4 regions of the Acetomicrobium sp. S15 genome follow, and region 2 is predicted to be linked to each of the others. Evidence: riboswitches for the same ligand, from Rfam matches in the RefSeq annotation. Region 2 holds a riboswitch; each other region holds the start of a gene.

Region 1 (7,508 bases), on a different contig from region 2:
TCACGTTTACTCCCTTTAGTTTATAGCACAATCACATCAGCTTTATTTTTAAAAAAGCGGACAGAGAGAGTTCTCTCCGTCCGCTTTATATAGAATGCTCCGAATGCTTAAACAGTCTTGAGTACGCTATCTAGGACTTCATCAGGTACGTCAAATGTATGGTTATGCGGAGGCAGGGGCTCATATTTCATGAACTCTGGCATTCTATCATGTGAATCGTTCAGACCGGCAGCCACATTGAAAGCACGTTCCTTTCTAAGTATTTCAAGTCCGATTTTTATTACATCCTCTGCGGTCCAATTTGTTCCTAAGATACCATTACACTCCTCCACAAAGCCCTCGAATCCACTAGGAATATCTAAGATGGCAAAGGCGATAAAGAGACAGTGGCCTGTAGAATCGAGGAATGCAGTAGCAGCTTGAAGGTTGCGACTAATGGCGGCCTTACCTTCAGGGGATAAAGGATCTACTTTACCGCCAACGCCTAATATCTCGTTGTTTATAGTGTAACCTGAAGTGTGATCAGCTCCCATAGTACTCGTGGCATAGGTTACTCCTATACCTTTAACTGCACGTGGCTCGTAAGCAGGCATGCCTTGCCCTTTGACCGCTGGAATCCGCACAACGCCAAGAACGCGTCCTGCGGATGCAGTGCCACTCCCGAGGATACGGCCCAAGGGGGTCCCCTTCCCAATCTCATGAATTAGCTCTATGGCCTTTTCTCCGTCACCAAATTTGAAGATACCCGCTTCTGCGGCCACACCAAGGGTGCCACCCGTCTCAATAGTGTCCAATCCATAGGCGTTGCATAGCCGTACCATCTCTGCAATTTGGTCCAGGTTGTCAATGCCCAGGTTAGCGCCCAGAGACCAATCCGACTCATACTCGACACAGGAGACGTGCTCTCTTCCATCTTGCTTGTACCATGTATTAGAGCACTGTATGATGCAACCTGGGCTACAGGCATGATTGTAAACTTCTTTTCCAACACGAGTCTTATTTCCTTCAAATATTGCCTCACCGGCAATCTTAGGTGCTCCCTCAAAGCGACCTGTTTTGAAATTGCGCGTTGGAAGCCCCCCAGCCTCATTCAATATATTGATGAGCACAGCTGTGCCATACGTGTTTAAACCACCCTTCGGCTTTGTGATATCATGAGTACGCAGAGCATTGGCAAGCTTTTCGCAACCTTGATCGAATAAAGCTTTATCAACAATTGGCACTTCTGGCGCCCCTTGAGCACTTGTGACTATAAATTTGAGGCGTTTGCTTCCCATTACAGAACCAAGTCCGCCTCGACCCGAGTAACGAGTAGGTTGGCCTTTGAGGTCGTTAAATACGATCCCAGAGTTGGCATATCCATACTCTCCCGCGACTCCGATACCCGCTATGGAGATGCCTTTCCCAAATCGTTCGTAAATCTTGGGGAATACAGCGTAGAGATCACTACCTATGTACTCATCAGCAGGGAGAAACTCAATTTTTGGCCTTTCCTCTTTGGCATCCCAACTAATATGGATCATCCAATATTTATCTTCTTTAGGTTGACTATAGACAACGATGGCTTTGATCTTCATTCTAGCGACGTCGACACTCCACGACGTCCCTGCGTTTGATTCCTTAATTCCACCCGTTAAAGGGGATTTGGCTCCGACGGAAACGCGCGCAGATGTGGGAGCATCAGTACCTGTAACAATGCCAGGTGCAAAAACTAAGACGTTGTTGGGGCCTAGGGGATGACACAGGGGATTTACTTCGTCACAAACGATGGTCGATGTTAGTCCTCTTCCTCCCAAATTTTTATAAGCATTGGGCACGTCCTCTAATTTATACGTTTTATCGCTCATGTTTATTTTCAGAATCCACATACTATTTACCTCCTTCTCTCCTTCTTTTTAGAACGTGGACTCATCTTTGCGCTCTCTTCAAGAGTCGATACCCTCTGTTACGAGCACCAGCATCCCAAAATCAAAAATTCGCAAAGGTCATGCCATCACCCCTTTCAAGGCAATGTAATCCCCTTTGCGAATTGGCAGGCATTGAGATTGCTCCCAATACCCTAACGCTCATCTCTCCCAGAGGGAGAATAATGAGTCGGAGACAATTTTTAGGAGTTACGCAGTTGCCTGTGACCCTCCTTCTCAGAAAAAGCATTAACACAGAAACATAAGCCTGTCAAGAGCCGCGAGCGGCTCTATGTCACATAGCGTGGAAATATTCCGGTGGTAAGGATACCAACAAGATTCTTCTTAATTAGCTATGCATGCTGAACCCTGAGAACACAGACACCCTCAAGGCGTAAGAGGAACTAAAGCTGCAGCAGTATAGAGCTTTGCCAACGGTATGCGCATCAAGCTAAAAACTAAGATGTGCTTTGTTAGTTAAATCTATGTTATGCATGATCGTAAGAGTTTTACTGCCTACCATGCGGCGATCGTGCCGTCGGTCCTCGGCTCCGTTCCGCCGCAAAGATTTCCGTTTTCCATCCTCCAGATTATCTGCCCCCTGCCGAAGGGCGCGTGTTTCGAAGATATAGCCACGTCGTGACCGCGCCTGGCGAGCGCAGCAGCTATGTGCTCCGGGAAGCCGTATTCCAAGAGCACCTCTTTACATTTTACCCACATCCAGCGCGGGGCATCGAGCGCCTCTTGGGGGTTTAGGCCGAAGTCGAGCATATTCATGAGGACTTGAACGTGAGCCTGAGGTTGCATAAAGGCTCCCATTATGCCGAAAGGCCCTATGGGTTTGCCGTCTTTAGAGATAAAACCAGGAATTATCGTATGATACGGGCGCTTGCCGGGCCTTAAGGCGTTTGGATGATCGGGAGAGAGTGAAAAGCAGGCACCTCTATTTTGGAGCGCCACGCCCGTTTTCGGCACGACGATGCCTGAGCCGAAGCCCATGTAGTTGCTCTGTATGTAGGAGACCATGTTCCCATTGCCGTCTGCCGTGGCTAAATATACGGTATCGCTTCCGCCGATAGGGCCAGGGTGCCAAACCTTTGCCTCTTGGCCTATGAGAGCCCTCCTTTTGGCGGTCCTTTCTTGAGATAATAGCTCTTCCGTTGGAACGCTCTCGCAGGAAGGGTCTGCTATGTATGCAAGCCCGTCTGCGAAAGCGGCCTTTATCGCCTCTATCTGCAAGTGATACGTAACTGGGTTTTCTTTTTCCGTGAAGGAAAATCCTTTCAAAATGTTTAAAGCTATGAGGGCCACTATACTCTGGCCATTTGGAGGAAGCTCCCATACGTCGTAGCCGCGGTAATCTATTTTAACGGGTTCGACCCATTCGGGGGCAAAAGATGCTAAGTCTTCCTCATCGATGAAGCCGCCCGTTTTTCTGGCAAAGTCCGCTATTTTTCGGGCGATCTCGCCCCTGTAAAAGACTTCACTTTCGCTTTCGCCAATAAGTTCAAGCGTTTCTGCGTGGTCCGGTAAATTCAGCGTTTCTCCCGCTTGGGGCGCGCGCCCGCGGGGTGCAAAGGTCTCAAACCATGCCTCTTTTATCTCACCGGAAAGCTCTTTTTCGAAGCGCGAGCAGCTTTCTTTCCAGGCCGACGATACGGTAGGGGAGACCGGATAGCCATTCCGCGCGTACTCTGCAGCCGGCCTTAGCACATCTTTTAGCGGAAGTTTGCCAAACTTTTTAATGAGCTCTGCCCAGGCTGCCGGCACCCCCGGGACGGTCACGGGAACCCAGCCGCTTTTTGGGATTTCGTCGTAACCTTCTTTCTTTAAGCGTTCGATCGAAAGGGCTTTGGGAGCACATCCGCTTGCGTTTAGGCCGTAAAGTTTCCCGTCCGTACAAATGATGCAAAAAGCGTCTCCGCCGATGCCGCAGGAGGTGGGTTCTGTAACCGTAAGGCATGCAGCCGTTGCCACGGCTGCATCTACAGCGTTTCCGCCTTTTTTGAGGATTTCAAGGCCCGCTTGGGCGGCAAGGACCTGCCCTGTAGATACCATGCCGAGGCGCGAAAAAACCACGTTCCTCCGCGACGGGTAACGGTAAGTTAAAGGATCAAACGTCACAGAAACCCACCTCGCTTTGCATTTTCGTATATCGCTTATAGACCGTAGGTTATAAATCTTCTTGCTTTATGGAGTAGGCAGGCGGCATTTCGGGCGTAAAGGCCATATAAGGCGGCACCGGATATACTGAAAAACCTCCCTTTGCCGTGAATTCGAGGTTGTTTACAAGCCTGTCGCGGAAAAGGGCCCAAGGCGCGGCATATACGAGTTCATAGTGCTGTGTGCCGCCAAATATCCTGTCGCCGGCGCAGGGAAAGCCGACGGTGGGTTTGCCTGTTCCCATAGCAAACCCTATGGCAGAGCACATGGCTCCCTCAGCCACGGTGTCAGCCGTGGTCTTTTCCCCGGTGTCATAAGCGTTTGCGTGAATCAAGCGCATCATCTGGGCTGGGTTTCCGTATAGCACGACTACGTCGGGTTCATCGGTAAACTTTTCTAATGGGGATATAAATATGCCGGCATATTTTTTGCCTGTATCCCCGAGCCTGTATACGTTGGCCATGAATTTTTTAGCCACTTCCTCGTTTTTGCAATAAGGCCCCACGGCAGCTTTCCCAGAAAGGATGGCTTCCGGGGTTTTGATTAAACCTAAACATGCCGCGCCGAAAGCGCATACCATCTTTTCTGGGACGCCACTGTTGCCCATCTTTTGATAACGTGCCATGCAGACCAATTGGCATATGTTGAGTTTGAAAGGTAGCGGCGCCCTGGGCAGGTCTTCTTCTTTGGCGTAAAATTTTACCCCTACTGGAAATGTATCTAACCGCAGCAGTTGGTCGAGCTTTTGGGAAGCTTCTTTCGGTTCCATAAAATCCCCTCCTTCTGTTAGTGAGGAAGCACGAGGTGGGCTTGCGCTCATCGTGACACAGAACCCGCCTCGAAACCTATGCTATTATTTTAAGCTAATTTCAGCTCTTTGAGTTTTTCTTCCGTAGGCATACCATTTTTGTTCCATCTCCGAAGCTCGTGATATTTTGGGAGCATCTCGCCCAGCCTACAATGCTTTCCCTCATAGGCCCTGCCGGGATGGGTTCTTTTAACGGCCCTGGAGAGAGCGCGATGTCTTCTGTCGAAAACCGGCCTTGAAGTTGAAGAGCCACTCTAAATTCCATACTCTCTCGCCGCACTCCACGATCTTTTCAGGAGTGAAGTCGATCCCTGTAGTTGCAGAGAGTCGCGATGCCACTTCGGGTGCTCCGGGGCCGAAGATGACGAAGGGGCAAAGCCCCGATGAATCGATGGCGACTGCCAGATCCTGGAACGTCTTGGTCCATCGGGGGTTTCTTCTCGATGGAGGCCGGGTCGAGCTTTTTTGAGGCCCAAAACATTGTGAAAGGTGGCCATTGCGTAAACTTGGGGCCTTCGTCGCACGTGAAGTCAAAGCCTTTCCCCTCGCTTTCCACAAATACCGCTTTTCCTGACATACGCAGTTTTATTTTATCATAAGCGAAGATACTTGAAAGCAATTGCGGGTTTTGAGATAATTCAAACAAGATGGTTTTTTACTCGGTGCGCGCTTCGAGAGCGCCTTGTTCGGAATAGCTTTAGCGAGAAGGGGACCCATCTTTTGATAGAAGAAACAGAGGATTTGACTTTGTGTCTCGGGAGGAATCCCTGATGGAGCATGAGGCGAGATTGAGGGATCTCGAACGGATCAACAGGGCCCTTAGAATGCACAAGGATTGCATCCAGGGGGTTATGCACGCAGAGTCCGAGGAAGAGCTCTTAGACTCCGTGAAGCGCGTTATGGTCGAAGTGGGCGGATATCGTCAGATTCTTTTTCTATCATCTGAATCCTGCCTCCAGTTTCGATTTGAGGCGCATTGTCCTTGTAGGGCCCTTCGTGAAGTCCTCGAAACCGGCAAAAGCGTCGAAGTAAAAGGGGCAGAGGAGGAGTGTGGTCGCTGCAGCCTGTATTTCGATCCCAAAGACAGATGCCGCCTCCTGGCTGTGCCGATAAAAGTGAGGGGAAAATGTGAGTATATCCTTGCCGCCTGTGGCGATGCGGGGAGGGAAGAATTTGTCAGTGAAGAGATCGCCCTCATGGAGGAGTTGGCCGACGATCTCTCCTTCGGCATCGAGGTGCTGCGCCTCAGGGAGGAACGCAAGAAAGCCCTGGAGAACTTACGCTACGCCAGCTTCCACGACCACCTCACGGACCTTTACAATCGCGCCTTCTTCATGGAGGAGCTGCACCGCCTCGATGTGGAAAGGCAGCTCCCTTTAAGCATTATATTTGCCGACCTGAACGGACTCAAGCTCATAAACGACACGTTTGGGCATATCGAAGGCGATAGGCTCCTTACAAGCTTCGCTCAAGCTTTGAAGGGGTGCGTGCGGCAGGAAGACATCGCAGCCCGTTTGGGAGGGGATGAGTTTGCCGTCCTCCTGCCCAAGACCAGCAACGAGACTGCCCTGGATATCGTGCGCCGCGTCGAGGATGCGCTTAAAAACTTATCTTCTGGCCCCATAGTGGTGAGTGCAAGTTTCGGCGTCGCCACGAAAGAGGACCCCTCTCAGAACATAGAAGCCGTCTTTTCGGAGGCGGAAAAAGAGATGTACCGTGTCAAGATCGGAAGCTCTTCTTCCCTCAAAAAAAGCGTCTTAGCCTTTTTCTATAACTGGCGTCGCTTAACCCCTGGATATAGCTTGGATGGTGCGAGGCTTCTCCTTGCGCTTTCTCAAAAAGTGGGGGAAGCGATGCGGCTGGAGAGGAAAGACTTAGAAAGGCTTTATCTCCTCGCTTTATTTCATGACATAGGTCTTGTCGCGATGCCAGAGATAATAGAAAAAGCAGACAAAGGAAGGCTAACTGACGAAGAGTTTAATAGATATACCGAGCACGTAGAGATAGGTTATCGCATAGCCTTAAACCTGCCCGACCTTGCCTCTATAGCCAAAGACATATTGCTTCACCACGAACGATGGGATGGCAAAGGCTTTCCGCAAGGTCTAAAAGGCGAAGAGATCCCTCTTTTAGCCAGAATCTTAGCGCCGGTGCACGAATATTGCGATGATATCTTTATCAAAGGCCTTTCTAAGAAAGAGGCTATATCTGCCGTAGTGATAGAAAGCGGAAATAGCTTTGACCCAAATGTAGTTGATGTCTTTTTAAATGTGCTGTCTAAAGATATTTCGAAAGACGTTCCAATTGAAGCTAAAAGCGACGATGACTTCAAAGAGTATTGGAAAGGGTTTAAAGAAGGCACTTGATGCAGCGACCCTTTGGGCAGGGTTAACGAATGACTGCGTCTGTAAGCCCCAAATGCCAGAGAGGAGATTATGTATGTTCTCCCCGCGACGCTAAGTATATGCCGGCCAAGATCAACGCCCCGCCTGCGAATTTCGCCATCATTATGCCCTCTTTTAATATGAAATAGGCCAGTATGCTGCTTCCCACCGGTTCTCCCAAAAGCCCAACGGCCACGAAGTTGGCCGAAAAGTATCGCAGCGCCCAGTTATAGGTACTGTGCCCCAAAA
Region 2 (7,508 bases):
AGAATGGGAGCGTTTTTCATGAGCAGCGGAAGCGGAGGCAATAATAACGAACTGTTTCTAAGAGGTGGTGAGATCTCTTAGCGCTTTTTGTCTTCGGTCATGACGACTTCGTCGCCAGGCCTTACGACGCCTCCTTTGAGGACTTGGAGGAAGTAGCCTACTTTGGGCAACAGGCACCACCCTTTGTAGTCATAAGAATGGGGCTCGTCAGGTTTTTTGCCCTTTTCGGCCACGAGCAATATCACTTCGGATCCCACTTTTAGCTTTGCGCCAACGGGAATTTCACTCGGGAGGCCCTCTATGACCAAATTTTCTGCCAGCGAACCCGGCGGGAAGGAAAAGCCCGCCTCTGCCTCGGCAGCCCTTATATCCTCGGCACGCAACAGGCTCACATGGCGGTCTGAGAACCCCCTGTGGGAATCGCCTTCTATACCTTCACCGGCGACGAAGCGTGCCTCGGAAGCGCCCCTTTTTGCTTCTTGCCTTGCCGAACTAATACAGATGGCTAAGACTCGAGCCAACAGGGCACACCCCCGACTCGTAGCGAAGATTCTGCGCCAAAGTCATGGGTTCGTCAGGAAAAATTCCACCGTAGTCACTACGCGGACAGTTTTGTAGTCGGGCGAGCCCCTATCTCTGTCGTCTATTGTGAAGTAGCCTTGATTTGCCCTCCGTATCGCCCCAACATGGCTGCCGGAATCCCTGGCGAACTGCTCCGCCGCTTCTCTGGCGCTTTTAGTCGCTTCGGCGATCATTTCAGGTTTAATATCGTTCAGCTTAGTGAAAGAAAATTCGGTGGCACTGTCTTCGGCGAGGACAATACCTGCGGACACAAGCTCTCCTGCGCGCTCGAGGGCCTTTTTGACGAGGGGAACTTTGGCCGAACGTAGGGTTAGCTTTGTCACAGCCGTATAACGAAACTCCCTGTCCCTGGAGGGATCCATGTAAGGCAGCGACTTTACGTCCGTGATTTGGGGTGGCATGCTCGAAATCTCCGCTTCCTCGAAACCCATCCCCAATAAGAAGTTGTGCACTTTTGCCTTATTAGCGTCCACAAGCTGCTGAAGCCCCTCTAAATCATTCGCTGCATCACGAAAGGATATGTTCCATATAGCCAAGTCCGCCTCCACAATCTTTTCCGAGAGCCCTTTCACCGTGACGAACCGCTCCGCAGATCTGGCCTTGAGCAATGCGCCTCCCACCAAATACCCCGCCACTATGAGGCCTATTGCCAGACAAACCCCCAATGCGAAGGCGGATGAAACTCGCTCATCCCGCACAGCACATCCTCCTCCTTCACCCCGAACATCGTCCTGTTCCTTTATAGTGCAGTTAGACGCTTAGCTCATTTTATCACTTATCTTGAAGGACTATCGCAATATATGGCTTTTCATGTAGTCTTTGCCAGCCTGCACTCTTTTTGGTTGTGGTGCGAAAAGAAATTTTCGAGCGATCAAGGTTGCACGAAAGGCGAGTTTATGCTATTTACATAAAAGTACAAAACCTCCGAGCCTGTTTTGCCTAAGGGCGATCTGTCTATGGCGTCAGGCCGATAGGGCGTCTTTGGAAACGGAGATGTCCTCCCGTGTTTGAAAAGGAGGGAACAATATGCCTTCTCTTGCGGTTCTCATCGCGGACGAAGATCCGATGTTGAGAGCCCTTTATGCGGATTACCTTAAAGGCATCCCGGGTTATGCGTTAGCCGCGGAGGCCGATTTTGGAAGAGCGCTTGACAGCGTCCTGAGGGCGCAGGCCATAGACCTCGTATTGTTGGACATCTTCCTGAAAGGGTTCGGCCAGGTTGAGGGACTTCGCCGGACGAGGGCCCTTTATCCCAGAGTCGACCTGATCGTCCTTTCCGAGGGAAGGGATCCGGATGTAGTGCGCGGCGCCCTGTGTCAAGGGGCTTTTGATTACCTTATAAAACCCTTTACGTTTCAGAGGTTCAAGGCTGCCCTCGAAGCTTACCGAATTTACAATTTGGGTCTGACGCAGCGCAAGGCAGCGTGGCAGCAGGAGGAGCTGGACTGTCTGGTGAGGTCATCAATGAGAGCCCGCACGGTTTGTCCCGTACTCGTCCCGCCCAAGGGAGTACAGGTTAAACTGTTAAACGATGTCATGTCGCTGTTGCGCACCCTCGACAAACCGGTTTCAGCAATAGATTTGGGAAACAAACTTAAGATATCCCGTCCCACGGCCCGCAGGTATCTGGAGCACCTCGTCGATTCAGGGGTGGCGGAGGTGGAATATGCTTTTCGTAGGGTAGGTCGCCCCGTCAAACTTTATCGATTAAAGATATGAACAATAAGAGCTAAAGCGAGCACAAACATCCAAAAACTTTCGATCATGTTCCCCCTGGCGTATTCTTGTAAGCAAGATACTGAATGTATCTCCAGGTTAAAACAATAAGAAGCAGGGGGAATGGCGAATTATGCAAATGATTATAGGAGGCAAGAAAGTTAATTCGAGCGATGGCAGGACGAACAAGGTTTTTAATCCGGCCACGCAGGAATTGCTCGGTACCGTTCCTGTCGCTACTAAAGAAGACATCGAGCATTGTTTGGACATCGCTCAAGAGGGTAAAAAATTGTGGGCCGATACGCCCTTGGTCGAGCGTTCTAAAATTCTCGTCAAATATACAGGTTTGCTCGAAAGCCATAAAAAAGAATTGGCGACGTTGCAAAGCAAAGATATGGGAAAGCCGTTCTCGCAGTGCGTCGGTGAAGTCAATACGGCCATTATGTTGTTCGAAGGGTTTGTGGAAAGGGCGAAGCACCTATACGGAGAGACTGTGCCTGACTGTCAGCCTGGCGCAGAAAAAGACATACTTTTTACCAGAAGGGAACCCTTAGGCGTCATTGCCTGTATCCTTCCCTTTAACTTCCCTACAACTCTCTTTGCCCATAAGGTTGCACCGGCCTTGGCCTCGGGCAATGCGGTTGTCATAAAGCCCTCGTCGGATAACCCTCTCGTAGTTATACGCTTGACGGAGCTATTGTTAGAAGCCGGCGTTCCGGGTAGCGTGGCCCAGGTGATAACAGGCAGCGGGTCGATGGTGGGGAAGATTTTATGCAGCAGCACGAAAGTTAACGCTATTACGCTGACCGGCAGCACAGAAGCCGGCATCGTTGTGATGAGAGATTCTGCAGATGCCCTACATAGAGTAACACTTGAGCTCGGCGGGAATGACCCGATGGTTATTTTCGCCGATGGAGACCTGGAGTTAGCCGTTAACGAAGCTTACAGCGGGAGGATAGCAAATGCCGGCCAAATCTGTTGTTCTCCCAAGAGGTTTATCGTTCAAGAACCAATAGCTAAGGACTTTGCAGACAAGCTTAAAGCCAAGTTTGAAAAAATTGTCAAGGGCGACATCTTGGACCCCAGCACAGAATTAGGTTGTCTAATCAACGAAAACGCCGCTAAAAGAGTCGAGGAGCAGGTCAAATTAACGATACAGCAAGGCGCCAAGTGCATTTGCGGGGGCAAGAGAAACGGGGCGTTCTTTGAGCCGACCATCCTGGTCGATGTCACCCCAGACATGGACGTAGCGAAAGATATGGAGATCTTCGGGCCGGTCTTTCCGATAATCACCTTTAAAACGGAAGAAGAGGCTTTGGCTATCTCTAATAATACCAAATACGGCCTCTGCGCGGGAGTAGTTACCTCGGATGTCAATAAGGGCATCAGGTTCATGTCGAAAGTAGAGGCGGGCACGGTCGTAATTAACGGAAACAGCCGCTATAGACATATCGACCATCGCTTTGGCGGTTATAAAATGAGCGGCATCGGCCGCGAAGGCATACCGTGCACGATAGAAGAGATGACGCAGGTAAAAACCTATGTCTTGAAGGGTATTTTAAAATGATTTTTGATATGCTATAAATAGGGTGGGGTTATTTCGGACTTTGAAAACGCCCCGCTACTATAAGATAATGCCGGTTTTGGATAGCAACGGCTCCGTTTGCAGATCAAACGCTTGAGCGTGCCGTCCTTGACCTCGGCAAGAAGGAGGTCGCGCGTAATGAACAATGCTGTGTTCCGTTTTGCGGTTCCTCGTAACGAGGAGACCCTTTCTTATGCTCCGGGATCTGTTGAGCGCATCGAGATCAAGGCAGAGTTGGATCGCCAGAGCAGTCAGAAGGTCGAGATACCTGCCATAATAGGCGGCAGGGAAGTCCGCACCGGACGCTTAGGGAAGGTAGTTATGCCGCATGATCACGGCCATGTGTTGGCCAACTATCATAAATCGGGCCAACAGGAAGTCGCGATGGCCATAGAGTCTGCCCTCAAGGCCAAAGCTGAGTGGTCCAAGTTCTCTTGGGTCGACAGGGCTTCCGTCATGCTCAAGGCGGCCGAGCTCATCAGCAAGAAGTATCGTCATATCGTCAATGCCGCAACTATGTTGGGCCAGAGCAAAAATGCATATCAAGCCGAGATAGACGCGGCTTGCGAAAGCGCGGATTTCCTGCGCTTCGGTGCATACGCCGCTTCTTATATCTATGAGTGGCAGCCGTCTTCCGGTGGCGATTGTGTTAACAGGGTGGAGTATCGCCCTCTGGAGGGGTTTGTATTTGTGGTTTCGCCCTTCAACTTTACGGCCACTGCCCTAAACTTGGTCGCCTCGGTCGTGCTCATGGGAAATGCAGTGGTTTGGAAGCCTGCCACGACATCCTTATTATCCAATTACTATCTCATGAAGGTTTTTAGGGAGGCAGGCGTTCCCGACGGGGTTATAAACTTCCTGCCCGGCAAAGGGTCGGAGATAAGCGAGGTGGTGCTCAAGCATCCGAATTTCGCCGGTTTGCACTTCACCGGCTCGACGGATACGTTCACCGGACTTTGGGGCAAGATAGGACAGAACCTCGCATCTTATCGCAATTATCCCAGGATCGTGGGCGAAACCGGGGGCAAAGACTTCGTTTTGGCCCATCCTTCGGCCGACGTCGAGGAGCTGGTGACTGCTCTGGTCCGCGGAGCCTTCGAATATCAGGGGCAGAAATGCTCTGCAGCATCGCGCGCTTACGTCCCGCAGTCGCTCTGGGGTAGAGTGAGAGAGCTGTTGGTGGAATGGACAGAGGGGTTGTCAATGGGCGATGTCCGTGACTTCGGGAACTTCGTCAACGCCGTTATCGACGAGAGCTCTTTCGACAAGATCATGGGCTATATAGAGAGGGCAAAGAGTTCCGCCGATGCGGAGATCCTCGCCGGCGGCTTCGGCGACAAGAGCAAGGGCTATTTTGTGCGTCCCACCGTAATTGAAGTGAAGGATCCGCATTTTGTGACCATGGAAGAGGAGATCTTCGGTCCTGTTTTGAGCGTCTATGTTTACGAAGATAGCGCGTACGAAGATGTCCTCAGACTGTGCGACGAGACCTCGCCCTATGCCCTCACCGGCGCTGTGTTCGCCAAAGATCGAGATGCCATAGCGAAAGCGTATGATACCCTGCGTTATGCGGCGGGCAACTTCTACATCAACGACAAGCCTACCGGGGCTGTGGTGGGGCAACAGCCCTTTGGGGGTGCCAGGGCCTCGGGCACCAACGACAAGGCCGGAACCCACTTTAATCTCATGCGTTGGGTGAGTCCGAGGACTATAAAAGAAAACCTACTGCCGCCTTCTCATTGGAGTTACCCCTTTCTCCAATCAGATTAGCAGTAAATGGCAATTATCGAAATCGCTTTTAAATAACTTACATAAAACTGTTTTGTAAGTGATTGATTAAAGTAGAGTTTTAGGTGTTTTGGGTGGGAAGAGAGAAGATCAATTTTTAGTTCTTTTTCCCACCCTTATTTTGTATTGTGAACATTACGTGAGGAGCGCCGCAGCCACAGCTGCAAAGACGCGGGCGGATGTCGCCATCTTGGAGATCTCCACGTATTCGTCGGGTTGATGCGCCAACTTTGGATCGCCGGGGCCGAATATGATAGTGGGCACGCCCATGGATGGGACGAAGACGGCTGCTTCCGTGGCGAACGGAGCCTTGCCGACCTTCACGCCAGGGGCTACGCTTTGGGCTACCTCCAAGAAGCGCTTTACCACCGGTTCTTCGGGTGAGGTGTCGGCTGGCGGCAGGTCGTTGTTTATCTTTACAGAGGCCTTAAAACCGGGGAGTTTTGCCTCCAGCTTCTTGACGATTCCCTCAAGTTGAGACAAAAGCGCCTTGTGGTCTTGTCCCGGAACGGTGCGCATGTCGACTGTGGCCACGCACTTGTCGGGGACTACGTTGGTCTTAACGCCGCCGTTTATGGTGTTTATGCTCATGGAGAATCGTCCCGCCACGGGGTGCGGCTCATATGGAATCTCACTTTTTTCCAACTCAAGGAGGAGAGCCATCATGTCTTTGATGGCGTTATGTCCGAGCTCTGGCGTAGAACCGTGGGCGGTTTTTCCGTAGGTGGTGAACTCTGGCCAGAAGACCCCTCGCTCCGTCAACACCACTTCGTTATCTGTGGGTTCGGCTATGATTATGGCTTGGGCTTTCGCCAAATCCTTCCTGCTCGTCAGGCTTTTTGCCCCCATCATGTCCAATTCTTCCCCAGACGTGGCCAAAAAGATGAGATCTCCTTTCAGTGGCAAGCCTGAAGTGGCGACGGCCTTGGCCGCGGTCAACATAGCCGCGATGCCGCTCTTCATATCGGAGCTCCCCCTACCCCAGACTTTTCCCTCCGATATTTCGCCGCCGAAAGGGGGATGTTTCCAATCTTGAGCTCCCGCGGGGACCACATCCAGATGGCCGTTGAAAGCAAGCGGAGGAAGCTCATCGCTTCCCTTAAGGTGCGCCACGAGCGTGGCCCTGCTTTCGCCGTGCGGCACGAACTCCGCTTCGAAGCCCAAGCCTTCAAGATAACGGGCCACCCATTCAGCGGCGGCGCGCTCGTTTCCTGGCGGGTTTGTTGTATCGAAACGGATCAGCTCTGCGCACAGCCTCGCTAGCTCATCCTCTGAAATTTTAGAAAACAATCCTCCGTATTCCATGTAAAATCCCTCCTCGTCTTCAAGGCTTAAAATTAGGGTAGAGCGAGCGGCAAGAGCCGCTCGCTTAAACAAAGCAAAACTACGCCTCGATCTTGAGGAAGCGGAGCATGGCCCAACCTACGACCATCGTCCCCAAAACGCATATGACCAAAGCCCATGCGGAGTGCACTTTGTAGAGTATGGGCACCAAGGCCAAAACGAAGGCAAAGGGAGCGTATTTCCAGCCTCGCAGTATGAACTGTCCCCACACAGAGCCGAATACGGCTGGCAACAGGAAGCGATTGAAGGCGTCCAGGAGCCAGGCGGGGAAGAACTGCTGAATCTGGTTTATGAGGAGCGCTCCGAAAAATATGGCCGGCACGCTGACGAAGACAGAAACCGTCACGCCGACAGCTGCAACTAACTCTCCCTCCATGGTTCCTTCTTTTACTCCTGCCACCTCCTGCGCAACTGCGGCGCATGGGACGCGCAGGTTCGAGCCATTTCCTATTGTACCGCATAGATACCAGCCGGCGTTGCCCACGATGGGGTA
Region 3 (7,508 bases), on a different contig from region 2:
CAAGACCAGAGAGTATTTCACGAAGAGGCCAAGCGGTTTTCCTCAAAAATATCATATCGCGCTTGAGGGCGTTGAGTTTCTGAATTGACTTTCCTCCGGCGGTCTCAAGTATTTCTTCTTCGAGAGCCTCAATCTCGTCGCTTATCTTTTCGAGCAGCAGAAAATATCTATCTACGACGGAGTCCAACAGCGCGTAAGCCAAGTAATCGGCGCCGGCCTTGCGAATTAGCCCTTTGCTGAGTCTGAGTCGTTCTCGCACCGGATCAAAGACATCGCCCGGCTTTTCCTGAAAGGTGAGCACGCACTTATCCATAAGGATCAGGCTTACTTGCTCTATATCGATAGCCTGGCGTGCTTCATCATAATCTACCATCTTGAGGACTACATACAAATACTCGCCGTAATCTTCTACTTTTGGGCGTTGCGTGGTGTTGCAGATATCTTCCAAGACTAAAGGGTGAATCCCAAATTGCTCTCCGAAAGACTGTATCAATTGCAGATCGTGAAGGCCGTCTACGTTGACCCAAAGAACACCTTTTGAACCCATACTGGCCCGGCATTCAGCAGCACCATCCATCACTTTTATCGATAAGTCGTCTTCGCTATAGCGCAATGCGGTGATCTTCGGTCTCTCTGTTTTTCGTTCCCCTACATGGATAAGGGTCCCTGGAGGTAGCCCGGGTTTTATAAGACCCTTTCGGCGGCGCCTCTTTACAGATTCCTCTGACTTTTTTGGAGCTGCTTCAGAGTCTGTAGGCCTTGACGGTTTTTCACTATTCAAACTGCCTTCGCCTCCCAGCACATCCGCAAAGAAAGCAAGCTCAAAGGAAGGAATGTTTCACGTGAAACATCGGTCATTAGTTCAGTGTCTATGCGGTTTCAGAGCTAAGCGCGTTACTTTGAGCGCCACTTCTTTATGAGATCCTTGAGAAAAACCCAACCTTGCCAGAGGCCAAATATGGCGCCGACGGAAGCACCGACCTGGGGCAACCATGGCGGTCCACCGCGATCATGGATGTGCTTTCCGATGAAAAGCCCCAGGAAGATATACCCGCCCACCAGGAGAGCAGTAGCGATCACTCTGCCAAAAAGCGCTATGTCCTCCAGGGAGTCCTTAGAAAACCTCATGAGGGTCACCTATCACGATGGAGCGCCTTTAAGCACTCCATGCCCTCAAAGGCGAGCCATTTCCTGTGGTCCCATGCGAGCCACTCGTTACCGGCGATTCTGAACTCTGTATAGGCCATGTAAAATGGATTTTTCGCGGTAAGTATCCTAAATGCCTTACAGGGGTCACTGCAGCGGCGGGAGTATTCCCAATAGAAGTGGCCTATATAACCCTCTGCAGCAAACCTGTTCCCAGAGTGCATCATGCACTGGTGCTTTAGCTCGCCGGCTACCATACCCAAGTCGTAAGAACGATCGCCCCAAGCGATATTTTCGAGGTCTATAACCGCCACACTGGTTCTCTTGAATAGAAAGTTAGACGGCGTAGCGTCGCCATGGATAAGGCATTTTCGGCCATCCCTCAAAAGGGGAAGCTTGGTCCATTTTTCGATGAGACATCGCATTTGCCTCGCCGCATTCGCATCGATTAAGTTTGCCCTCTCGGCTCTCTTAATCTTCCCCATAAAAGACCGAAGAATTTGAGAAGTCTCTACGCCTTCAGTGTCAGTGTGTTTGTGGAGGGAGTACAAAAAATCTGCCAAGGCTGAGAGTTTATGCTTGAGGGTCTTTTCCTTACCGTTTAAGACTGCCTTTTTTATGTAATGGCTCAACTCCTTACCCTCAAAAAACGGGTAGGCGATCAGGAAGCGCTCTGTATCCACAAAGAAGGGAACGGCAATGCAGTGACCAGCGCCGCCGATGTCAAACCTTTCAAGGAGATGCACATTTTCGAGCTCCCTTTGAAAGCGCCTGCGCTTGATCTCGTCGTTCACCTGGTCTTCCGCATAGGACTTTATCAAAAACGCAATGCCGCTCTTCTTTTCGACGACCTTAAATACATGATGAGAGGCCTGCAACCGATAGACGCGAAAGTCCAAACGATCCAAATTGGGAGAGAGCTCCTCTTGTCGAGCTTGGAGGACCCTGTCTTTCAGATAGTTATACAATTCGCCCCCTCGACTTACCTTGCCTTCCTCGATTTTCATGCCCTGCTCCCTGTGCCTATCAGGACATCGGGAAGTTCAGCCGCGGAATTCACGACGAATGTGGGCTTGGCGACGTTCTGATCCTTATTGCCATATTCCGTCATCACCAACACCGAACTCATTCCCACGGAGTTGGCTCCTTGGATATCTCTAAACGTATCGTTTCCTACGAAGACCGCCTCTTCGGAAGAAAGCCCAAGTTTTTTGAGGCAGGACAAGAAAAGCCGCCCGTCTGGCTTCCTGAAGCCATAATCGCTCGATACAACGATGGCGTCGAACATGTCATGGATGCCGAACATTTTGAGCTCTGGCAGGACGATACATCTTTGAGCGTCGGATACGACGCCGAGCTTGAAACTCCTCTTAAGCCGGGTGAGCGCTTCAAATACGCGAGGGTAAAGCCTTATCCGCTTCCTGGAGAGGGCCCTGTGAAGCACGGCCACATCTTTTACGAAAGTGGACTTGTTGAGCTTTAGATCGTAGACATCCTTGTTTTCGCTGGCAGAGAGAATCTCGTGCCATATGCGCTTGACGTCTATTTCGGGATACTGCTCCTTGCTGTTCTTAAGCTGCTTGGCTATCTTTTCGAAATAGAACCATTTAACCTCATCGGCGCTCAAGTATACGCCCCGGTAGCTCAAAAACTTCGCCAGATTATCGTAAACGCGCCAATCTTCCTCATCGGTGGATATGTCGATGAGGGTAGTGTATACATCAAAGACTATCGCCTTCATCTGCCGCGCCGCCCCACGCTCTGCCTCGCTTTACTTTTTCTCCCCTCATGATGTAGACGATCCGTTCGCCCACATTGGTGGCGTGGTCGCCGGCCCTCTCCAGATGCCTGGCGACTTGGATGAGATAGAGGGCGTTCGTTATGAGCCTTGGCGTTTCCAGGATATAGGTCAGAAGTTCCCTAAAAATCTGGTCGTAAAGGGCGTCCACCTCGGCATCGAGCTCCCAGATGGGCGTCACCCGCGAGGCGTCGCGCGCCTTCAAAGCCTCCTCACAAAGGCTAATCATCTCGCAAACGTCCTTAGACATCCTCGGCAGGTCTATAAGCGGCTTGAGCAACGGTTTGTTGGCCAGAATTTTTGCAGCCTCGGCCACGTGGACGCCGTAGTCACCGATCCTCTCCAGATCAGTGATGATTTTAGACAGGCCGACGACGGCGCGCACGCCCTCTCCCTCTTGGCACCTTTGCAGCGCCTTTATGCAGGCCTCTTCGATCTCAAGCTCCAAGTCGTCCACACACTTGTCCCCCGTTATGACCTCATCGCCCAAGAGCTCATCCCTGTCCACGAGGGCATTCATCCCCTTAGCGAGGGATTCCCTCACCAGCCTCATCATTTCGAGCGTCAGCTCGACTATTCTCGTGCTCTCTCCATCCCACAATCTGCCCCCTCCTTTCGCATCAGGCGCGTCCGTAAATCTTCGCGCCTCAATTCTCGACGGCGGCCGTCAAAACCTTAGAGGTTTTTCGAATGGATCAGCGCGATTGCATTGTATCACGCCTTTGTACGTATGTAGGAATTTTAACGAAAGGTTAATATTCGGGGGCGGGAGTTGCTCCCGCCCCCGAATATTTGCACAGTTACTGAGACTGAAGTCTTGTGCTACTTTTCAAACTGCTTTGCATATTCCGCGTCGTTATATAGAGGCTCCCCGTACTCCGCCACACCGAAGGTCCTGAATATCTCCTGCCCTTCTTCGGAGGCCATAAATTTGACTAACTCGACGGCCATGCGCGTGGAGTCGCTATCGTCAGGGAGGGTGAGGGCGTGATAGATATTGACGATCTCGGGATCGCCCCTAAAGAGGAGCGTCAAATTCTTGATATCTTTCTTCACCGTTATCCAGGTGCTGCTGTCGGTCATAAAATAGCCGCGAAGCTCGTCGCATTTTTTGAGCGTCGCGATCATAAAGTCGCCGGTGACGACATACCAATCCCCGGAAGGAGTTATCCCGGCCTTCTTCCAGATGGACATCTCTTTCACGTGCGTGCCTGAATTATCTCCCCTCGACAGGAACGTAGCCTTTGAGTTCGCGATCTTAGTAAAGGCCTCTACGGCGGTCTTGGCCTCTCTTATGCCGGCTGGGTCATCCTCAGGGCCTACTATGTAAAATTCGTTGGAGCCGATGAGAGTCCGATTTGCAGCCCATCCCTCTTCTACCGCTTTCTTTTCAAGAGCGGGGGAATGAGACATACACATGTCAACAGCCTTATCCTTGAGCATTTGGAGTGCAGCCCCAGAACCTGCCTGTATCCAGCAGATCTTAGCATCGTGAGTCTTACAAAATTCTTCCGCTAAAGCTTTTACGAGGCCGAGTTCCCCAGGGCTTCCGGTAGCAAGCCTTACCGTGATTGAGCCATTTCCATACGTTTCCGTACACGCAGGAGCCTCGGCCAAAGCCGCAGCCGAAAAAAGGAACAAACCCAGGGACAAAAGGACCGCTAAAACCGCACACCTTCTCATGTTACACACCTCCGTTAATTTAATTAAAAAAATAAGGAAGCCATCCCGCATCACAAGAAGGCCTCCCTATTTAACCCTTGCAATCCTCCTTTCCAAACGCGGGAGGCGTCATCGTTTCCGAAGGCGCCCTAACGACCCATCGCCATAGGCAAGCTGCCCTTAGGCAAAAAGGCTCGGAGGCTTTAACCGCTATTAGACTTGCTCAAAATTTATTGTATTAGCCCCTATGCCTGTTTTCAACCACTCGAGCCGATCGCCTTGACACCATATGGCTAAGGGTGCTATAAAGCATGGCAATATTTTGATGTCATTGACGGAGGTGGTGAATTGTGAGATAAATCGACGCAATGCGGAGCAAGGGTCGGTTAAGGGTTCTGCCGCCGGCGACATCGGAGAAGCGGCCTCGGACAATGCCGGTGGACGAGTAGAGATTTCAGAGGAGGTGCACAAATGAAGGGCATCAAGGGAAAGTTTTTAGCTTTAACGATCGGTGCAGCGCTACTTTTGAGCACTGCCACAGCGACAATGGCCGCCCAGGTCTCGGCCGATTCGCTCAAAAGTGACATAGCCTCGTTCCTGGACGAACACGCAGGAGAATTTGCATCGGTGGCCGACGCCATATGGAGTTATGCCGAATTAGGATTTCAAGAATTCAAGTCTTCAGAAGCACTCATCAAACTCTTCGAGAAGTACGGCTTTTCCATCGAGAAGAACGTATCCGGCATGCCCACGGCATTCATCGCTACTTGGGGCTCGGGAAGCCCGGTCATAGGTTTCACCGGCGAGTATGACGCGCTGCCCGGCCTTTCGCAAAAGACCGTTCCCCAAAAAGAACCCGTCGTTGCCGGTGCGCCCGGACACGGCTGTGGCCATAATATCTTGGGCACCACGGGCGCCGCTGGAGCGATAGCTCTGAAGGCCGCCATGGAAAAAAGCGGTGCAACCGGCACAGTGAAGTTTTTCGGCTGCCCGGCCGAGGAATCTGGCTCTGCCAAGATATACATGGTGCGAGACGGACTCTTTGACGGCGTAGACGTCGTATTGGACAACCACCCCGGCAACAAGTACGATGTGGCGTACGGAATCCACAACAGCGCTATCATAGGTGTCAAGGTCAGGTTCTTCGGCAAGACGGCCCACGCCGGTTCGGCCCCGTGGGACGGCGTGAGCGCCCTCGACGCCGCCCAAATCATGGGGACGGCTATCGAATACGCCCGTGAGCACTTGAATATAGGCTATAGGATTCACTACGTGATACTACAAGGTGGAGACTGGCCCAATATAGTTCCAGATAAGGTAGAAGTGGCAGCTTTCATCAGGAATAATGACGAAATGTTGATGAAAACATATGAAAAGTTCGAAAATTGCGTTAAAGCCGGCGCCATCGCCTCAGGATGCACATACGAGATAGAGACAATGTTAGGTATGCACCAGAAGCATATCAACGAAACTCTTGCCAGAACTATGTACGATAACGCGAAGCTCTTCGGCCTTCCGAAATGGAGCGATGAAGAACAGGTCTATGCCAAAGAGATTCAAAAGAATATGGGCGTTTCTCAAGACGGCATGCCCAACGACATAGAGCTGGTCCCACAACCACCCGTTTTCACGGGTGGAGGGTCCACCGACATAGCGGAAATCAGCATGGTTTGCCCTCTGGCTACGCTCGGTGCACCGGGCTGGCCCAAGGGCGTGCCGGGGCATTCCTGGGGCGTCGTGGCATCGGTAGGCACGGGCATAGGCCACAAAGCGCTCGTTACGGGCGCCAAGGTTTTGGCGGCCACAGGGGCGGACATCCTGACAGATCCTGCAAAACTTGAAAAGATCAAAGCCGAGTTCGGCGAGGAGAGTAAAAAATATCCGTATAAACCATACATTCCCGACGACATGAAGCCGCCTCTCGGTCTCTTTGAGGAAGATATGCCCAAGTGGCGCCCGTTGATGGAGCCATATTACAAAGAGCCCAAAATTTAATCCCTCAAAGACCGGATCTTGAATCTTGGCGGTTTTCGTTCTACAGGACATAACAACCAACTGCCAAAAAGCGCGCTCGCGGGGACTGTTATAACAGTCCCCGCGAATATTTTACACTGTATCCCAACCCATATGTTCCTATCCCGCAAACTTTGAAGTAGTTGAAGTAACCTAAATGGACGAGTACAATCCTACCCGGGACTAAAGCGCAAAAACATCAAAATCAACCTAACGACGATCCCGAAGAAAGAAGGTGCTTTCATTGAAAATAGGCGAAATCATCGAAGAGTTCGTCTGCAAGCCTTCGAAGATTGCCGTCGTCGGGGCCTCACAAAACCGCAACCGCCCTGTATACGGCGTCATGACATACTTAAAGAGGGCAGGTTTCAACGTATATCCGGTCAACCCTTCTCTGGAAGGCAAGACCCTCCTTGACCTGCCCTGTTACGGCAGGCTGTCAGATGTGCCGGAAAAGGTCGACATCGTAGCGCTGTTTCTGTCTTCGAAGCGTCAGGACGTCGTGTTAGAAGATTTACGAAGGCTTCCCTACAGGCCCATAGTCTGGATGCAGCCCGGAGCTGAAAACGACGAAGCGAAGGAACGTCTCGAGCGAGATGGTTACGACGTGGTCAAGGGTGCTTGTCTGATGGCTACCCACCAGGTTTATTGCGCCCTTGACAAATCGGCTCGAGAGGAGATAATTGGTCAGTTGCCATGAAGGGCATGCAATCGAAGGGCGCCCGTGGATGGGCGCCCTTTTTTGTGCCTGTCTATAATACATTTAGTAGGAGGAAACAAGCTATTGATGAACGAAACTAACACCGCCTTCTTTGAGGGCATCGGAACGAGCCTCGCACAGAGGCTCGAGGAAAGGGGATTTACGAGCTTTACGCCCGTTCAGGAGGAA
Region 4 (7,508 bases), on a different contig from region 2:
ACACGCCAGAAGCGGCCGTTACTGCTGGGTTAGCGAGATAAACTTCACTTTTTGGATGTCCCATCCTGCCGATGAAGTTTCGATTGGTGGTAGAGATTGCCTTTTCGCCCTCAGCGAGCACACCCATATGCCCTCCTAAGCATGGTCCACATGTTGGCGTGCTGAAAGCAGCGCCGGCATCCAAGAAGATCTCTACGAGGCCTTCTTTTAAGGCATCTTTGTAAACGCGTTGCGTGGCTGGTATGACAATCATCCTGACATGAGGATGAACCTTTTTGCCTTTTAGCACGGAAGCCGCTATCTTTAAATCTTCCAACCTGCCATTTGTGCACGAGCCGATTACAACTTGATCTACAGATATACCTCTGAGCTCGCTCACGGGCTTGACGTTTGCCGGGCTTGATGGACAAGCTACCAAAGGCTCCATATCGTCCACATCTACCCGTATCTCTTGAGCAAAGTGAGCATCTGGGTCGCTGACCTCAGGGACAAACGCCTTTTTCGCCTTCGGTTTGACGTATTCGATGGTTTTTTCATCTGGCTCGATAAAGGCCGTTTTTGCCCCGGCTTCAACCGCCATATTGCACATGGTAAACCTGCCATCCATCGAAAGCTCTCTTATGGCAGCGCCTGAAAATTCGATAGCCATATACCTCGCTCCATCAACCCCGATCTCGCTTATTGCTGCCAACACCAGGTCTTTGCCGCCGACCCATGGGCGCAGTTTTCCGCTGAAGACAAATTTGATCGTTTCTGGCACACGAAACCAGAGTTTGCCTGTTGCCATAGCCACGGCCGCGTCGGTGCTGCCGATACCTATGCCCAGTGCACCCGCGGCACCATATGTGCATGTATGAGAATCGGCACCGACTATCAAGTCTCCTGGCAAGGTCAACCCCTCTTCCGGGAGAAGTGCGTGTTCAATTCCCATCCTTCCGATTTCGTAATAATGCGTTATTCCATGTTCGCGGGCGAATCCTCTAAGAAGCTTTGAATTTGAGGCCGATTGCACGTCTTTGTTTGGCGTAAAGTGATCGGGCACCAGGGCTATTTTGTCTTTATCGAACACGGTTTTTGCACCAATTTTCTTGAATTGCTCTACAGTTAGAGGAGAGGTTATGTCATTGCTCAAGACCAAATCCACATTGGCAAAGACGAACTCCCCTGCTCTTACATCTTTACCTGTATGCTTTGAAAATATCTTTTCGACCGCAGTCATGCCCATGATCCCATGCCCCCCTTCAGTTCAATCGGCTGCGCTTCTCCCCGTGGCGTATTTGCGCTCCTTTTCGCGGATCGTCGGCAGGCCTACGAGCTCATTAAACTTGTCGAAGGGTATCATGCGCTCGAGCATCCCGGCAGTGGTGCCAGTTTTTTTAAGCTCATTCATGAGATCCAAAACCGCTTTAGCTTCGACATAAGTAGAAGAAACTGGGTATATGGCTATGTTGTAGCCTATTTCCTGTAGCTCTTGAGCAGACAAAAGAGGGGTTCTTCCGTGCTCTATCATGTTGGCTAAAACCGGCACTTTGAAGCTTGATGTGATCTTTTTCATCTCTTCTACCGACTCGGGAGACTCGACGAAGATTATGTCGGCACCCGCTTCCTCGTAGGCCTTGGCTCGCTCTATAGCCGCATCGATACCGAAGTTGGTCCGCGCGTCTGTACGAGCCATTATCATGAAGTCATCATCAAATCTGGCATCGCAGGCTGCTTTGATCTTACCGACCATCTCCTCTGTCGATATCACTTCTCTACCGAGCATGTGACCGCACTTTTTGGGAGCCACTTGGTCCTCTATCTGAATGCAAGCCACTCCTGCCTTTTCGTAGAGGCGCACCGTCCTTTGCACGTTTATGGCGTTGCCGAAGCCCGTATCGCCATCGGCTATAACGGGAACACTTACAGCTTCGACAATGTTAGCTGCCCTAAAAGCCATCTCAGTTTGTGTTAAAAGCCCTACATCGGGTTGACCGAGCACGCTGGCCGATGTGCCGTAGCCTGTCATGTAAACAGCTTCAAAACCCGTCATTTCGATGATTTTAGCTGTGAGGGCATCGTGAGTTCCTGGTGCTACCAATATTTGGTTACGAGACAGAAGCTCCCTTAAGCGTTTTGCAATCTTGTTCACCACGTCCATGTTCACCTCCACATAAATTTAGACAAACTCATAACTACAGAGCAGCGGGCTTTTCTTCAGGCAGAAGAGAGCCTGTATCTGTTTTTTTCTGGACGTCTGCGAAGCCCGTTTTACGCCGCACGAAGTAGCTGTAAGCGCGGTTCTCCTCGAGCGTCTTGATGTCAGCCCGGCGAAGTGCTTTAATCACTTCGTAGTGAAGGCGTGCCGTCTCTTCCAAGCTTTCGGCATGCTTTAAGTCTTCCATGATGCCCAAGAGGATTTGATAATGTATATTTGTCAGTATCTTCCGCGTAAGCCGTAAGCCCGATTTTCTCCACAAGTACTGGTGGAACTCTATATCCAACGCCATGAATTTGGGCAAGATCACCTCCCTAAGAGCTTCTTCCTGAGAAGAATCGACCATCTTATCGACGAGATGCACCAGGTACGCCAGATCATCCTCTTCTAACCTCTTTTTATTGATGAGGTCTTTGTATATCTGCATCTCCAAGAAAAAGCGCAAGTTGTAAAGTTCCTCCATCTCGTTCTCGGTGAAAGCAGCCACATAGCTGCCTTTTCGCGGAACTATCTTCACTAACCCTTTTGCCGCAAGCTCGCGCAGGGCCTCGCGAATTGGAGCCTTGCTCACCTCAAGCTCAATTGCAATGTCTGATTCGTTCAGCCAATCCCCAGGTTTGTACCTCCCAGAAAAGAGAATAAGGTCAATTATCTTATCTCGCACGGCAGCGGAAAGGCTCTTATAGGCAAGCATATTTTCCATTTATTCAGTCCCTTCTACTTTCGAAAGTCGAACGATTGTGATAAAAGGATAGCATAAACAACGCAAGGAATGCAACTCTGACTTTTATTAACCATATAAATTGAGTCTAAAGTCCTACTGGTATCGAATAATAGTTGCACCTGAGTGTCCAGATAGCTTACCAATAATACTAAGGAAGGCATGCACTGTTTTGTTCTCTTAGGTCCCACTCTTCTTGAGAAATGAGACATGGGGCAATCACAGGGCAGTCCAAACATCTTCGCTTGTGTCAACGTCTGGTAAAGGACTTGGCAAGAATATGAACTGTTTAAATGTCACCTATATATTTACAAACCACCTCAGGATGAGAAAGAGGCTTGCTGAACATCCTCAGAGGTGTGGTGTTGCGACAAATTAACCAAAGGACAGAGGAAAAGGTGGTTAATGCCTGGTGCATATTGAGATACGGTTTTTTTAAAGTTTTTGTTCAAGAGTTTCTTAGAGTTTTCTTAAAAAAGTTACCGAGAGCCCAAAGACATGTGGCCTAAGGGCTCCCGGTAAAAATATGACCTTTACTGTTTCAAGCCCGCCAATATCTTTTCAGGTTTTGCGGGTAACTCCTTGATGCGGATGCCGACAGCGTTGTAAATGGCGTTGAGGATAGCAGCGTGTGAAGCGGAATGCGGCAGCTCGCCGGTCCCGCTGGCTCCGAAGGTGCCGAATTCGCGGGGCGTTTCCATGTGGATCAGTTTTATGTCGTCTGGGATATCTTTGGCGTAAGGCAGGCCGCAACTGATGAGATTATCGTGTTTGTGTACATCGTCGAAATCTTCCGTCAGCGCAAAGCCGATGCCCTGGGCGATGCCGCCGTATAACTGCCCTTCCACCACGGCGTAATTGTTTATCTTCCCCACATCGTCCACGAGGGTGAACCTTTCGACAGTGGTTTTGCCGGTGTTGACATCGACGGCCACCTCGGCCATGAACACGCCGAACTGGTGGTTGGCGAAAGGATAGCCCTGGCCGGTCTCATCGTCTATCGGCACACCAAATTGCACTTCGCCGTCGACGTTACGGAGCGTAGCCTTCCAGTAACCTTCGTAGGTCGTGGGGATTCCTTCTTCAATCATCTCTTCGTAAGTTCGGTAGGTTCCGTCGGGTCTGCGCATCGCGTCGAGCAATTGCCTGCAGCTGTCCACGATCGCACCGCCCGTCATCACCTGGCTCCTGCTGGCCGAGGCGTTACCGCTGTTTGGCGCCTTGGCCGTGTCGTTGCAGACGAGCTTAATTTGCTCAGGTTTTATGCCGATGGGTTTTAACGCTTCGTGCGCCGTGCCAATACAGCCGATATCAGCCCCCTGACCATGATCTTCCCATGTGTTGTATAGGATTACGCCATCTTTGGTCAGCTCGATAGCACTGTGAGATTCGTCCGGGCCGTCCCTGTTGCAATCGTAAATGCCGATCGACACGCCGACTCCTCTTTTGACTGTATCTGTTGAAAGGGCAGCTGCCCGTTTCTTCGCCTCTTCGTAAAAAGGCTTGATCCTCGTTACCATTGCCTGGAGCGGATACACTTCAGGCTTTTGTCCGCTCGGCATCGTTCCGCCTGGGCGGATAAGGTTTTTCTCCCTAAATTCGAGCGGATCCATGCCCACTTTTTCGGCGAGCATGTCCATGGCGACTTCCTCGGCGAGATAAGTCTGAGGTGCGCCGTAACATCTAAAGGCACCGCACCATTTGTGATTTGTGAAGAAGGTATAGCCACGGCCACGGATCCTTTCAACCCCATAAGGCGCTCCCATGAATTGGGCCTCTCTGTTGGTGAGGTCCTGACTGGCTTCCGAATAGGGCCCATGGTCGACATACCAGGTGTGCTCAAGCCCCACAAGCTTCCCCTTTTCGTCGGCTCCTATGCGAAGCTTTATGAGGAAGGGGGAACGCTTAGGCATACGCAGGATATTCTCCTTCATGTTGAGCCGCATGTAAACGGGCCGTCCCGTGGCGATGACGCAGGCACCGATGAGGGCTTCATTGGTAACGGCTATCTTGTATCCAAAGGTGGCGCCTGTGTTGTTCTGGACCATGCGGATCCTTGAGGGTGGCACTCCCAAACCGCGGGCTATCGCCGTTTGGTGCAGATATAAGGCTATGCTTTTGTTTTGAATTGTTAGACGGCCTTCTTCGTCGAAATAACCGAAGCCACAATCCGTTTCAATCGTCAAATGTGGCTGCCTGGAACTCAGGAACGTTTCTTCCACCACGTAGGGGGCCTTGTCCAAAAGAGGAGCCGGGTCCTCTCCCTTTACTATGGGCCGTTTGTTGAAGCAGTTAGGCATGTCGTCGATGCCTTCGATCTCGTCATAGACCTTGATGGCGTCTTTGGCCATGGCGTCTTTGATGTTAAGCAGTGGCGGAAGTTCCTCCAGCTCGACTTTCACCTTTACGGCAGCGGCCCTGGCTTCTTCCTCTGTAGTTGCGCAAACGATGGCCACCGCCTCTCCCCATTGGCGGATCTTGTCTCCTTCCTCTACGAGGATGCGGCGTTCCCAGCCGTTGGTCGTGGCGGTTTTAGAGCCCACTTGGCCCCTGATCCTGTTCGTGCCCTTGTTAGCGTAGATGTCTGCTGTCGTTACGATCTTATATACTCCTGGCATCTTTTCGGCTTCGCTGAAGTCTATCTTTTTGACTATGGCGTGGTGAGTTTCGGGACATACGCAAACGGCAAATAACGTCTCGTCGGGCAGCTTTAACGCCACGTCATCGCCAAAGTCCCATGTACCGGTGGCCTTATAGACTGCGCTTGGCCTCGGGAACCTGCTGCCCCAGACCGAACCATCCCTGCCTAACATTTCAGAAAAATCCGTCATCTCTTCTTCGCCCCGGAGGACTTTAGCGGCAAGCATTACGGCATCGACTATTTGTATGTAGCCATTACACCTGCAGGCGTTGCGGTTTTTGTGGAACCACTCTCGGACCTCTTCGCGAGTTGGGTTCAGGTTTTCGTCCAGTAAGGCCTTTGAGCTCATAATGAAACCTGGCGTGCAAAAACCGCACTGTATGGCGCCAGTTTTTACGTAAGCCCACTGAAGCGCATGAAGCTTGTCGGGCGTTCCCAAACCTTCTATGGTCAAAATTTCAACGTCTTCTGGCACTCTATCCCATCTTACGATGCAGGAACGCATGAGCTTGCCGTTCATGATGACTTCACATGCTCCGCATTGGCCTGATCCACATCCGAGCTTTGTGCCCGTTAAGCCCAGTTGTTTTCTTATTATGTTGACTAGCATGGTGTCGGGGGAGGCTACTACGTGATGAGGATATCCATTGACCCTAATGCTTTTCCTTAAGTACTGTTTCATGATTTCCCTCCTCGTTTTTCTCGGATGCCTAAAGCGGTTTTTATAAGTCCTCCTCCCTTCCAACCGTACGTTTTGCTTTAAGCATTCGCTTTAAATCGTTTTAAGGAGGTTAAAAAAGGGTCACCTCTTATTAAGGAGGCGACCCTTTTGCCAAAGAAGGCTTACGTTTTTTGTAAGCGCTCTTCAGCGCCTCCTCCTTTCCAAATAACGGGAGGCTTTCCCGTTTCCGGGAAAACCTATCGGTCGCCGCCCATAGGGAATAGAGAATTCCCCTTAGGCACGACGACTCGGAGGTTTGGTTTTATAAAATCTCTTAATTCTAATACCTTATGCCTTTACCTTATATACCTTGACCGCTTAGAACAGGTTTATGACGATGCCATTACACGAACGCTGCTTTAGGAAGCTACATAGAAGCTATATACAGGGCTAAAGATGCGAAATTTAGCCTACAGGAAAACTTTGCGCGTTTCGGCAATAGCGAGGCCATCGCCAAAAAGCACTCCACTCCATGACGAGCAAAAAATCCACAAGCGCGGCGTTAAGCAGTAAAAGTTAACCAAAGGGGGCAAAGCCAGCAACAGAAAGCTTTTCCGCATAAGGGTCAGGGCGCGACACGCCTTCGGCGCCGTCAAGAATATACTCAGTTTCGTCAAGGTACATTGCAAGGACCTGGCCAAAAATACGAACTGCCTGTGTATCGCTTTCGCCCTCGCTAACCTCTTCATGGTGACAAAGAGGCTTCTTGAGCATCCCTCGAGATGTAGTGCCTCCAAAAACTGGTCAAAAGGCCGGGAAAAGCTAAAAACTCAGGCTAATAAAGCCCTCAAAAAAATGCAGAGACTACCTAACATATATTGAAAACGGTCACTTTCACGCCGATTCTTCCACAGTACGCACTGTTATCAATTTCAAGTGATAAAAGGAAAAGGACAGGTACGAACAAAGTCTCTCACATGTTTTAATGTCACTACAGCCACCTTACAGCTATCTTTTGCATGCTCATTTTTATGCAATCTCGTTTCTCTCGAGGAATTTTTTGCTTCCACATGATTTTAGCAATCGACTCCTCCGCTGTCAACCTACCGAGTTGCCTCACTTAAAAATCAAAGTGAAATTATCATTCCAATCAACCCGAAAATCCGGAAAACTTTAATCATCGTACGCCTCATCGCCTCAAGTTGTTGGCTATACGGAGCAGCTCATCAGCAGTCTGAATGGTTTTGGAGTTGGCTTCGTATGCCCTTTGAGCGATGATCATGTTGAC

What was found. Region 2 has a riboswitch for molybdenum cofactor ahead of EZM41_RS06430 (response regulator). Riboswitches for the same ligand answer to the same signal wherever they lie in the genome.
Region 1: linked by a shared signal. The riboswitch ahead of EZM41_RS02610 (aldehyde ferredoxin oxidoreductase family protein) and the one ahead of EZM41_RS06430 (response regulator) in region 2 are both predicted to bind molybdenum cofactor.
Region 3: linked by a shared signal. The riboswitch ahead of EZM41_RS07355 (substrate-binding domain-containing protein) and the one ahead of EZM41_RS06430 (response regulator) in region 2 are both predicted to bind molybdenum cofactor.
Region 4: linked by a shared signal. The riboswitch ahead of EZM41_RS00375 (molybdopterin-dependent aldehyde oxidoreductase) and the one ahead of EZM41_RS06430 (response regulator) in region 2 are both predicted to bind molybdenum cofactor.

What each region holds. Positions count from the first base shown of each region.
Region 1 covers NZ_JADEVE010000091.1:41,323-48,830, forward strand. Annotated here, with positions in the region: gene EZM41_RS02610 (aldehyde ferredoxin oxidoreductase family protein) at 108-1,868, opposite strand; molybdenum cofactor riboswitch at 2,002-2,112, opposite strand; gene EZM41_RS02615 (gamma-glutamyltransferase) at 2,421-4,028, opposite strand; gene EZM41_RS02620 (DUF169 domain-containing protein) at 4,078-4,836, opposite strand; partial or broken gene EZM41_RS14550 (aldehyde ferredoxin oxidoreductase C-terminal domain-containing protein) at 4,926-5,027, opposite strand; gene EZM41_RS02630 (aldehyde ferredoxin oxidoreductase C-terminal domain-containing protein) at 5,065-5,433, opposite strand; gene EZM41_RS02635 (diguanylate cyclase domain-containing protein) at 5,646-7,241, shown strand; gene EZM41_RS02640 (DMT family transporter) at 7,309-7,508, opposite strand, start outside.
Region 2 covers NZ_JADEVE010000221.1:24,668-32,175, forward strand. Annotated here, with positions in the region: gene EZM41_RS14180 (hypothetical protein) at 1-81, shown strand, start outside; gene EZM41_RS06420 (MOSC domain-containing protein) at 78-521, opposite strand; gene EZM41_RS06425 (SIMPL domain-containing protein) at 564-1,280, opposite strand; molybdenum cofactor riboswitch at 1,493-1,616, shown strand; gene EZM41_RS06430 (response regulator) at 1,609-2,301, shown strand; gene EZM41_RS06435 (aldehyde dehydrogenase family protein) at 2,432-3,865, shown strand; gene pruA (L-glutamate gamma-semialdehyde dehydrogenase) at 4,022-5,653, shown strand; gene EZM41_RS06445 (M20 family metallopeptidase) at 5,807-6,976, opposite strand; gene EZM41_RS06450 (hypothetical protein) at 7,056-7,508, opposite strand, start outside.
Region 3 covers NZ_JADEVE010000273.1:10,303-17,810, reverse strand. Annotated here, with positions in the region: gene corA (magnesium/cobalt transporter CorA) at 1-613, opposite strand, end outside; gene EZM41_RS07375 (hypothetical protein) at 895-1,128, opposite strand; gene EZM41_RS07370 (aminoglycoside phosphotransferase family protein) at 1,134-2,153, opposite strand; gene EZM41_RS07365 (HAD family hydrolase) at 2,150-2,887, opposite strand; gene phoU (phosphate signaling complex protein PhoU) at 2,868-3,545, opposite strand; gene EZM41_RS07355 (substrate-binding domain-containing protein) at 3,767-4,627, opposite strand; molybdenum cofactor riboswitch at 4,697-4,818, opposite strand; gene EZM41_RS14190 (hypothetical protein) at 4,950-5,081, shown strand; gene EZM41_RS07350 (amidohydrolase) at 5,078-6,601, shown strand; gene EZM41_RS07345 (CoA-binding protein) at 6,864-7,319, shown strand; gene EZM41_RS07340 (DEAD/DEAH box helicase) at 7,407-7,508, shown strand, end outside.
Region 4 covers NZ_JADEVE010000025.1:27,052-34,559, forward strand. Annotated here, with positions in the region: gene leuC (3-isopropylmalate dehydratase large subunit) at 1-1,225, opposite strand, end outside; gene EZM41_RS00365 (isocitrate lyase/PEP mutase family protein) at 1,247-2,140, opposite strand; gene EZM41_RS00370 (GntR family transcriptional regulator) at 2,175-2,900, opposite strand; gene EZM41_RS00375 (molybdopterin-dependent aldehyde oxidoreductase) at 3,452-6,241, opposite strand; molybdenum cofactor riboswitch at 6,420-6,546, opposite strand; gene EZM41_RS00380 (hypothetical protein) at 6,797-6,994, opposite strand; partial or broken gene EZM41_RS14130 (flagellar basal body rod C-terminal domain-containing protein) at 7,410-7,508, opposite strand, start outside.